3 regions of the Vibrio sp. 2134-1 genome follow, and region 3 is predicted to be linked to each of the others. Evidence: predicted binding sites of a transcription regulator. Region 3 holds the regulator's gene; each other region holds the start of a gene.
What was found. Region 3 encodes CRP, which controls carbon source genes, mostly activating them, when cyclic AMP is high. Its sites were predicted from a motif close to TGTGANNNNNNTCACA; they were not measured.
Positions count from the first base shown of each region.

Region 1: cdd (cytidine deaminase) is a predicted target of CRP. The motif match lies at 1,482-1,497, and genes of this name have one in related genera.
Region 2: R7R78_RS19480 (NupC/NupG family nucleoside CNT transporter) is a predicted target of CRP. The motif match lies at 1,844-1,859, and genes of this name have one in related genera.

Region 1 is NZ_JAWOUS010000001.1:147,321-150,584, forward strand. It holds gene purT (formate-dependent phosphoribosylglycinamide formyltransferase) at 1-346, opposite strand, end outside; gene cdd (cytidine deaminase) at 490-1,377, opposite strand; gene R7R78_RS00625 (LrgB family protein) at 1,807-2,484, opposite strand; gene R7R78_RS00630 (CidA/LrgA family protein) at 2,486-2,860, opposite strand; gene sbcB (exodeoxyribonuclease I) at 2,916-3,264, opposite strand, start outside.
Region 2 is NZ_JAWOUS010000020.1:59,773-63,036, forward strand. It holds gene R7R78_RS19460 (tryptophanase) at 1-565, shown strand, start outside; gene R7R78_RS19465 (DUF2913 family protein) at 644-1,255, opposite strand; tRNA gene R7R78_RS19470 (tRNA-Leu) at 1,288-1,371, opposite strand; gene R7R78_RS19475 (hypothetical protein) at 1,336-1,518, opposite strand; gene R7R78_RS19480 (NupC/NupG family nucleoside CNT transporter) at 1,931-3,139, shown strand; gene R7R78_RS19485 (DUF3541 domain-containing protein) at 3,194-3,264, opposite strand, start outside.
Region 3 is NZ_JAWOUS010000025.1:29,822-33,085, forward strand. It holds gene astD (succinylglutamate-semialdehyde dehydrogenase) at 1-124, shown strand, start outside; gene R7R78_RS20835 (DUF1338 domain-containing protein) at 373-1,164, shown strand; gene crp (cAMP-activated global transcriptional regulator CRP) at 1,301-1,933, opposite strand; gene R7R78_RS20845 (phosphoribulokinase) at 2,174-3,043, opposite strand; gene R7R78_RS20850 (YheU family protein) at 3,169-3,264, opposite strand, start outside.

The DNA of each region.
Region 1 (3,264 bases), on a different contig from region 3:
GGATACCTTCACGATTCATTGTTAGCCTGGTTGCCTTAGCGGTTGGAACAACATTCAGTCCTTTTTCTTCAAGCTCTACCAGTTTGCCGGTTGCGATGGCTTCAATTTCTGGTACGACGTAAGTAGGTTGTTCCTTCGTAATAACTTCTTCTAAGGCGTTCCCATCTAACATGTCGATAACATAACTACGGTGAGCGACTTGCATCGCTGGAGCATTGGCATAGCGATCACAAGCAATCACTTCTAAACCAAGTCTCTGGCATTCAATGGCGACTTCTTTACCGAGTTCGCCAGAGCCTAAAAGTAATACACGGGTAGCATTTGCGCTAGTTGCAGTGCCAAACATAGTGTTCCCTTACAAAATAGAGTGATGAGACATAAATTGCAGGAGATCATACTGAAGTTTTATGACAAAGCAAACGTTTGCTTTTGGTTTTTAGGTAATAAAAAAGCTCTACATGTTGTAGAGCTTTTTGTTGAATTTGTCGTTTATACGTTGACAAAACTAAGCGGAATATCTGGATTCAACGCTTCCAACGTTGATTGCGTATCGGCTAAGTGACTGATCTTACCTTCAGAGTTTTCTACCAATGCAGCGGCTTTGATGCTGTCAAAGGTTTCACCCGCAAGTAAAACTTGGATTAGCGCAACTTGTAGCGGTGGCAAGCTAGGATTAAACGCTGCATTTTCTGCATAAGCGCCTTGGAATACACGGCCGCTAGTCATCTCTAATGCTAAACCACTCAAGTTGTTGGTGTATGGAGAGTGGCTCATGTTCATCGCTTCAACTGCACTTTGGATGAGTGCGTCTTCATCATCACATGAGAATTGGTGTTTAACTTCTGCCATTAAGCCGGACTCGATACCGAGATCGTTTGGTCCAAAGGCTTCAGGCAGGTATTCATGAAGTGACTTTTCTTCACGTTCTGGGAGCTGGATTTTAAGCTCGTTTGCGGTAGATAACTCATTCATGAACTGGCGGCAGTGACCACATGGGCTGAAGTTGATAGTGATATCCTTAACACCACGTTCGCCTTTCATCCAAGCATGGCTAATCGCAGACTGCTCTGCGTGAACCGTTTGACCCAACTGTACACCAAAGAATTCCATGTTGGCACCGAAGTAAAGGCGACCTGAAAGACCACGAACGATAGCGCCGACATAAAAGTCAGAAAGGGGAGCATAGGAGTACGCTGCGGCAAAAGGAAGTAGCGCAACACGAAGCTCTTTGTCTGATAGACCGGTAGCTGAAAGCAACTGCTCAAATTGTTGAACTGAAAGCGTAGCATCAAAATCATCAGCTTGGATGATAGGAGCAAGTTGTTTGGAAAGTGCTTCTGGAGCGCCTGCTAGCGCCTGTTCAATGCGACTTTTCATGTTGAATCCTTGTTATTGCATGGACAGTTATTCTATGTGAAAGATAGAAATGTTCCGTGCGTTAGATCACGATAAATAATGCAATTGATAATTCTGTTACATAATTAGAGTGAGCTCACACATGTATTCGATTGCACAGGTGTGAAGCGTTATCTCCGTCTCACAATTAACCATATCAGTATATGTTCATATGACCAAGGAGCAGGAGTATGTTACCCACGCGACTTTACCGCTATGCTACTTTATACCCACGTAATCTAGAGCGAGTGGTAGAACCTAGAATGCTAACGCTATGAATGTATATCTCGATCAAGTCCCTTCACGGTATTACTGGGTGAGGTTGATAGATAAGATAGGGTTTTGAAAAGGGTAAGGAAGAAGCGGAAAGGCTACGGCCTGCCGGAAGGAGGGCAGACCGAGAGCGCTTAACTATTGATATAGCCAGACAGCCAAAGCAAAAAAGCTTGGAGCCAAAATAGAAGTTATGATCCCACATAAAACCAATGCGAGTGATGAGAACGCGGCATCTATGGGCTGTTTCTCTGCACAAGTAGCGGTGCCTAAGGCATGAGAGACTGTACCCATTGTCAGACCACGTGCAATCGGGTGTTTAATTCCAATCAAATTGTAAATTGGGTATGCCAAAATTGCGCCCAATAAACCGACAATCAGAACCAAGATCGCTGCAACGGCGGCTTCACCACCGAGGTGACTCGATATTTCCATCGCTATTGGTGTAGTGACGGACTTACCCACTAGACTCGCGATTAAACTGATATCCGCTTTGAAAGCGACTGCGATCAAGGTGGTTGTCATCATCGACATCACACTGCCTACTGTGCAAGCAAAAGTGATGATTCGCCAGTTTGCTTTAATTTGTGGTAGTTGTTCATATAGTGGATAAGCCAGAGCAACTACAGCAGGTTGAAGCAAAAAGCTAATTCCTTCGTTATCCGCATAATACGTTTCAAATGGCACATTTAAGTAAGTAAGCAAAGGAATGAGCACTGCGATACTGATCAGCAAAGGGTTTGCTAGAGGATTGTTCACTTTGATTGCGATTTGGCGAGCGATAAGAAAAACCGCAATGGTAACAACTAACCACATATCAGTGTTTCTCCTGTAGCAAGTAATCCAGCAGCCAAGCGAGGCTGACCAATACAATGAGTGAACCGCCAACCGCGCTAGCGATGATAGGGAGCGCATTGGCGAGTAGTAAATCGAAATGCTGCATTAATCCGACGCTGATAGGAACGAACAATAAGATCATATAGCGTATAAATAGCGTGGCGCCCGGTTTGACCCAGTCGACTTTTACAAGCCCAAGAGTCATGGAGAAAAACAGTACGAGCATACCGATGACACTTCCTGGAACGGAAACGCCAGTGAACTTTTGAATGGTAATTCCGATGCCAAGTGCTCCCATGATGAGGAAGATTGAAATGAGCAGTTGGATCAGTTGTAAGAATCGTTCTTTAATCATTTTGACAGTATATAAACAACAAGCACACCATAAGGTGCGCTTGTATTAGGAGGAGTTAGGAAGCTAAGCTCTCTACATAACAGTACACGGATTTTAATATCGCAATCTTCTTTTCGTCACTTTCATGTTCGTGAACTAAGTTTTCTAAATTCAGCATGTACTCTTCAATTTGGCTTTCAAACACTTCTCGACAGTGTAGTGCCCAGCGTCTTTGTTCTTGCTCGTCTAATGTGCCTGGGAAGTTACGCGCACGATAGCGGAACAATAGAGGTTTAATACGCTTGTCATCAAATTCAATGTCTAATGCAGCAAGATTATTCGGGTCGGTTTCTCGAATGATATCCATAGCTGCGCGATCAGCCGGAGAAAAGAACCCGTCGTAAAGCTGTGTATCGACGTCATCA
Region 2 (3,264 bases), on a different contig from region 3:
TCATAAGGAGTTGTTCCAGGCGGTGCAGACGCGCTGCGTACCCATGGAAGGATTTGTGACATACGGCGGCATGGCTGGGCGTGATATGGAAGCGCTCGCTCGCGGTTTGTATGAAGCCGCGGATGAGGATTTTCTTCACTATAGAATTAGCCAAGTTCAATACTTAGGTGAGCGCTTACGTGAAGGCGGTATTCCGATTCAATACCCAACGGGTGGTCATGCGGTGTTTGTGGATGCCGCTAAGATTTTGCCACATATTCCAGCGGATCAGTTTCCTGCGCAGGTATTGTGTAATGCTTTGTACTTGGAAGCGGGTATTCGAGCAGTAGAGATAGGATCGTTGCTGCTTGGTCGAGATCCGGAAACGGGTAAACAAAAAGCGTCAGAGCTTGAGTTGATGCGTTTGACCATTCCACGTCGTGTCTACACAAACGATCATATGGATTACATTGCGGATGCGATTATCGAACTGAAAAATCGTGCATATGAGTTAAAAGGGCTCACTTTCGTGTACGAGCCACCAGTGCTGCGCCACTTTACTGCTCGATTTAAAGAGATCGATTAACTCAAGTTTAAATCTAGATAAGCAAAAGGCCGCGAGTTTCGCAGCCTTTTTCGATTCGTTTATTTCTTAGCGTTACAGTTACGCTAACTCTAATGTGATGCGAACGAACTGGTCGTCTTGATACTGCACTTCATAATTGAAGGTACCACTGGCGTAAATGCTGCCAAGGAAAAGTGAACGTTGACTCATTGGTCCGCGGAACAGCATCGAAATAGGAGCGATTAGGGCGTTATTATCATCGAAGTGCTGATTTAAGTTCTCAGAAAGCACACACAGCAAACAGCCGTGTTGGTCGTGAGATAAGTCGACGTCTTCCGGTCGAGATAATAACACGGTAGTCCCCAGTTTCTTCTCAATCTCGTTGATCAGCAGCAAGTAGCTATCTAGATCGGGTTGAGGGTTGCTGGATTTGTCTGCACCGACGCAGCGCTCGAGTAATGCTTCCAGATTTCCGTTCTCACCTTTTGCCTGCTGAGTCAAAGATTTTAACGGCTTTTTAATCAGCTTATAGCGATTACTCTTCAGTTTTGGTTTCAGCCATTTCTGAAGTAAGTCATTACGTTCTTTAAGGGAGAGGCCATGCGAGGATGCGTGAATTTTAAAGTGCAGGTGTAATAAAGCGTGAACCGCAAGCTCACTCAGAAGTTGATTAGCATCTGTAGACTGTCTTGCCTGCTTAGAACTTTGCATTACACTCGAACAAAATTAGGGAAGAAGGATAATGGTGCCGAGAGAGGGACTCGAACCCTCACACCAAAGGCACTAGCACCTCATGCTAGCGTGTCTACCAATTTCACCATCTCGGCATCATGATGCTCTGAATACTCAGAGGCCTCGAAAGAAGCAACGCGAATTATAACCAAAATCCACCTGTTGGCGAGAGCAAAATGACGAATTTTGGCTCTTTCGAGTTTGATTGCATATTTATTGGTCACTTTTATGTTTTTTACCATCAACGCCTATCCTTATTTCCTTACTTTTATTAATGGTATGACGATAAAAGAGTGCTTTTGCCTAAATTTTGAACGCTTGAACGTTTGCGTAAATAAATGTGATGAATATCTCTTTTTGTTGGCTATACTTGCGTCCCGTTTAAGCGGGAATTAGGGTTTAGTTGTTCAGGACCCTTACCCATACAAGCCGTCACATGGAGCAGGCCAAGCAACATGCTCGCCAGCAGTGAATGACCCCACGGACCGGACCAGCTACGTTCAATTGCTTGTATAAGGTAAAAATAAGATGTCGAACTATTCGTTCTGTCTACATTCTGGATCTAAAAGTGAGTTATCACTCACTGCGTTGTCCCTTTCTTCTGCCAATTCCTTTGGCTCTTTTTTCTTTTTCAACGTTTAGTAGGTCCAGCTCATGAGTGTTCTATTTAGTCTATTTGGTATTGTTGCACTGCTAGGTTGTGCTTTCCTACTTTCTGAGGGTCGTTCTTCCATCAATTGGAAAACTGTATCTCGCGCCTTGATGCTACAAATGGGGTTTGCTGCTTTGGTGCTCTATTTCCCGTTGGGTCAAGCGGCGCTGGCGAGTTTAAGTAATGGTGTCGCGGGGCTACTCAGCTTTGCTGATGAGGGGATTAAATTCCTCTTTGGTGACCTCGCTTCTTCTGGCTTTATCTTCGCTATCCGTGTCCTTCCTATCATCATCTTCTTCAGTGCTCTTATCTCCGCCCTTTACTATTTGGGCATTATGCAAAAAGTGATTCAATTTATTGGCGGCGCTATCCAGAAGTTCTTGGGTACGAGTAAAGCAGAGTCTTTGGTTGCAACAGGGAACATCTTCTTATCTCAAGGCGAGTCACCACTTCTTATTCGTCCATTTCTTTCTAACATGACTCGCTCTGAACTGTTTGCTGTGATGGCTGGTGGTATGGCTTCAGTGGCGGGCAGTGTGCTTGGTGGTTATGCTGGTTTAGGGGTCGACCTCAAATACTTGATCGCGGCAAGCTTTATGGCAGCACCAGGTAGTTTGATGATGGCAAAAATCATCGTTCCTGAGCGTCAAACGCCAAGCGATTACAACAATATTGAGCTAGATAAATCAGAAGAAAGCAACGTAATTGATGCGCTAGCAAGCGGTGCCATGGGCGGTATGAAAGTTGCCGTTGCTGTTGGTACCATGCTTATCGCTTTCGTGAGTGTTATCGCGATGGTGAACACGGGGCTAGAAAACTTGGGTGAGATACTTGGTTTCTCTGGCGTAACGCTACAAGCGATTTTTGGTTATTTGTTTGCACCTCTAGCGTGGTTGATTGGTGTGCCAAGCCACGAAATTCTAGCTGCGGGTTCATACATTGGTCAGAAAGTGGTGATGAATGAGTTTGTTGCGTTTATCGATTTTGTGCAGCACAAAGCGACACTGTCTGAGCATACTCAAATTATTATCACTTTTGCGTTGTGTGGTTTTGCGAACATTGGCTCAATTGCGATTCAGTTGGGCTCTATCGGCGTGATGGCACCTGAGCGCCGCAAAGATGTTGCAAGTCTAGGCCTAAAAGCGGTTGCTGCTGGTACACTCGCTAACCTGATGAGTGCTTGCTTAGCGGGCATTTTTATCTCTCTCTAATTTAGATTGAAGATCCACACTCAAAACCCGCCTAAATGGCGGGTTTTGTTATTTCTAAGGCTTGGGCATTAAGCCGTAAGGTATCGATTTAAAAGCCTCTGGGTGCTCTTGATAAGTTGGCGCTT
Region 3 (3,264 bases):
GGCGTCGGGTAACTTGCGCCCAAGCGCTTACTACGCAGCAGATTACTGTGCGTACCCAATGGCATCAATGGAAGGTCAAGAGACTGTCTTGCCTGCAACATTGAGTCCAGGTGTAGCGCTATAAGTTTTAATAATAGAGTCGCAACTATGCATTGCGGCTCACCTTGCCGGCGCATCATTTAGGTATGGGTTGTAGTGATCGTTGGCAGAACACGAAAAGTGAGCAAAGACTCGGAAAAGCGTGTTGACTGACTGGCATTTACCGTCACAGGTTGATGGTTGCTCGTTCATTATTCTGGACAACTTTTGTTGTGAACGAGCAGCCAACTTCCGCTTACCTTTAAACTCTACATCTCGTAACAAGGAGTCGTTATGACGCCCGATGTGTTATTTGAATCGCTATGGCAAGATTACATTCAACGTCTTTGCCCTTCGGCTGCTAAAGTGCATCAGCTGCTTCAAGAAGATGAGCCTCTGATTAATGATCATATAGCTTTACGTACCTTCAATATCGCGCCTCTTGGTATTGAAACTCTAGCTAAGCCATTTGTAGCTATTGGTTACAAGGCGTGTGGTGATTACATTTTCGAAAGCAAAAAGCTGGTTGCTAAGCACTATGAGCACCCAGATCCGAAGCAACCTAAAGTATTTATTAGTGAGCTAAAAGTTGAAGAGTGCTCGCCTGAGCTACAAGAGATTGTGAAAAATTTGGTGGCACAAATCGATGCTGACAAGCTGAAAGATAGCGCATTCTTACATGGTGGACGCTTGTGGGATTTAAGCTTTGCTGATTACCAAACGTTGGCTAAAGAAAGTGAGTACGCATCTTGGCTTGCGGCGCATGGTTACGGAGCAAACCACTTCACGGTGAGCGTTAACCAGCTCAATGAATATGAAGAAGTGAAGCAGGTAAACGATCATCTGCGTACCGCTGGGTTTACCATTAATGAAAATGGTGGTGAAGTGAAGGGCACTCCTGAGGTGTTGCTAGAGCAGTCATCGACCATGGCAGATAAAGTAGCGGTTCGTTTTAGCGAAGGCACTGAAATTATCCCTGGCGGGTTTTATGAATTTGCTAAGCGCTATCCGATGGAAAATGGTGATTTGTACCCAGGTTTCGTGGCCGCTTCAGCTGACAAAATCTTTGAAAGTACGAATGGCTAAGTTTTAGGGTTAACCTGTTAAGCTTACTCATTAGTGTTCGCTGCACCCTATCTCATTTGGTCATGAGTAAATAAAAAGCCACCAATGTTGCCATTGGTGGCTTTTATAATTTTGTTCGTGTCACTCTAGTTCGAGATTAACGAGTACCGTAAACCACGATGGTTTTACCGTGAGCAGAGATTAGGTTCTGCTCTTCTAGCATCTTCAAGATACGACCTACTGTCTCACGAGAACAGCCAACAATTTGACCGATTTCTTGACGAGTGATCTTGATTTGCATGCCGTCTGGGTGAGTCATTGCGTCTGGTTGTTTTGCAAGGTTCAGAAGCGTCTGAGCGATACGACCAGTTACGTCTAGGAACGCCAGGTCACCCACTTTTTGGCTAGTTACTTGAAGACGACGAGCCATCTGCGCAGAAAGACGCATTAGGATGTCTGGGTTTACTTGGATAAGCTGACGGAACTTCTTGAAAGAAATTTCAGCAACTTCACAAGGAGATTTAGCACGAACCCAAGCTGTGCGCTCTTGGTCTTCCTCGAATAGACCAAGTTCACCAATAAAGTCTCCTTGGTTTAGGTAAGAAAGGATCATCTCCTTACCTTCTTCGTCTTTGATAAGAACCGCAACAGAACCTTTAACGATGTAGTACAAAGTTTCTGCCTTTTCGCCCGCGTGAATTAGCGTGCTCTTTGAAGGGTACTTATGAATATGACAGTGTGAAAGAAACCACTCTAATGTTGGGTCGGTTTGAGGTTTACCTAGAACCATAATATCTCACTTCCTCTGCAGGGTACGCTTGCGCTATCCATATTTTAGCTAAGCCTGAATTAGGCCTACTAGAATAAGAGCACTTTTTATATGCTGCAAGCTCTCTTGTGTTTCGGTAAGAAATAGTATCCTTTTTCGAAAACGATTTCTTGATTTTAATCGTGCCATGATTGAGATTTTGTAAGCAAAACTGTGCACATGATCACGGTATGAAAAGTAAACATCTTCGCAGGCAGGTTTTTAGCCAATTTTCCCTGTTTCGATGAGCTGTTGTAGGATAGGCCGAACTATGAGCTCCATTGCAAAGCTCATCTTACCGCCGGGTACGACAATCGTGTTGTGGCGTGACATGAATGAGCCATCAATCATGGCCAGCAGATATGGGAAGTCGACATTCTTGATACCGCGTAGGCGAATCACCACAAAACTCTCATCCAAACTAGGGATGCCTTTTGCATTAAGTGGGTTGGAAGTATCAACGGTCGGTACGCGCTGGAAGTTGATGTGAGTACGAGAAAACTGCGGAGTGATATAGTTGAGGTAATCGTCCATGGATCGCACGATTGAGTCCATTACCGCTTCACGCGAATGGCCGCGATCGCGAGTGTCACGTACGAATTTTTGGATCCACTCTAAGTTCACAATCGGCACCATACCAATTAAGAAATCCACATGTTGAGCAACATTAACATCGCCATCGACCACGCCACCATGTAACCCTTCATAAAACAGCACGTCGCTGTTTTCGGGTAAGTCTTGCCACGGTGTAAACGTGCCTGGCATTTGATTGTAGGGAACCGCTTCGTCAAACGTGTGCAGATAACGGCGCACGCTGCCAGTACCATCATGCCCGAACTTACGGAAAAACTCTTCTAATCCCGGGAAGTCATTAGCTTGTGGGCCAAAGTAGCTAATGTGTCGACCTTGCTCGCGGGCTTTGCGAATTTCGATGTCCATTTCTGGGCGAGTAAAGCGATGGAAGCTATCGCCTTCAACCCATGCGGGTTTAACGTTCATCATATTGAACATTTTACGGAAGGCTTCAGATGTAGTGGTCGTGCCGGCACCGGACGAACCAGTAACCGCAATAATTGGGTGTTTAGCTGACATGACAAACCTTGTCGAAAATTACTTACCTGTAATGTGCAGTAGAGTTACTACTGCACGGTCGATATCCCACTATAGCACGTAACAATACCTTGTCATCGAGTGGGATACGGTAAAATGTGAAGGGTCTAAAATTTTGTTTTATGTTGAATATCGACGGTTTCGTGTAGCTCAGAGAACACGATAACCGCTTCACCTTTTTCCAATTGAGCTTTAACTTGATC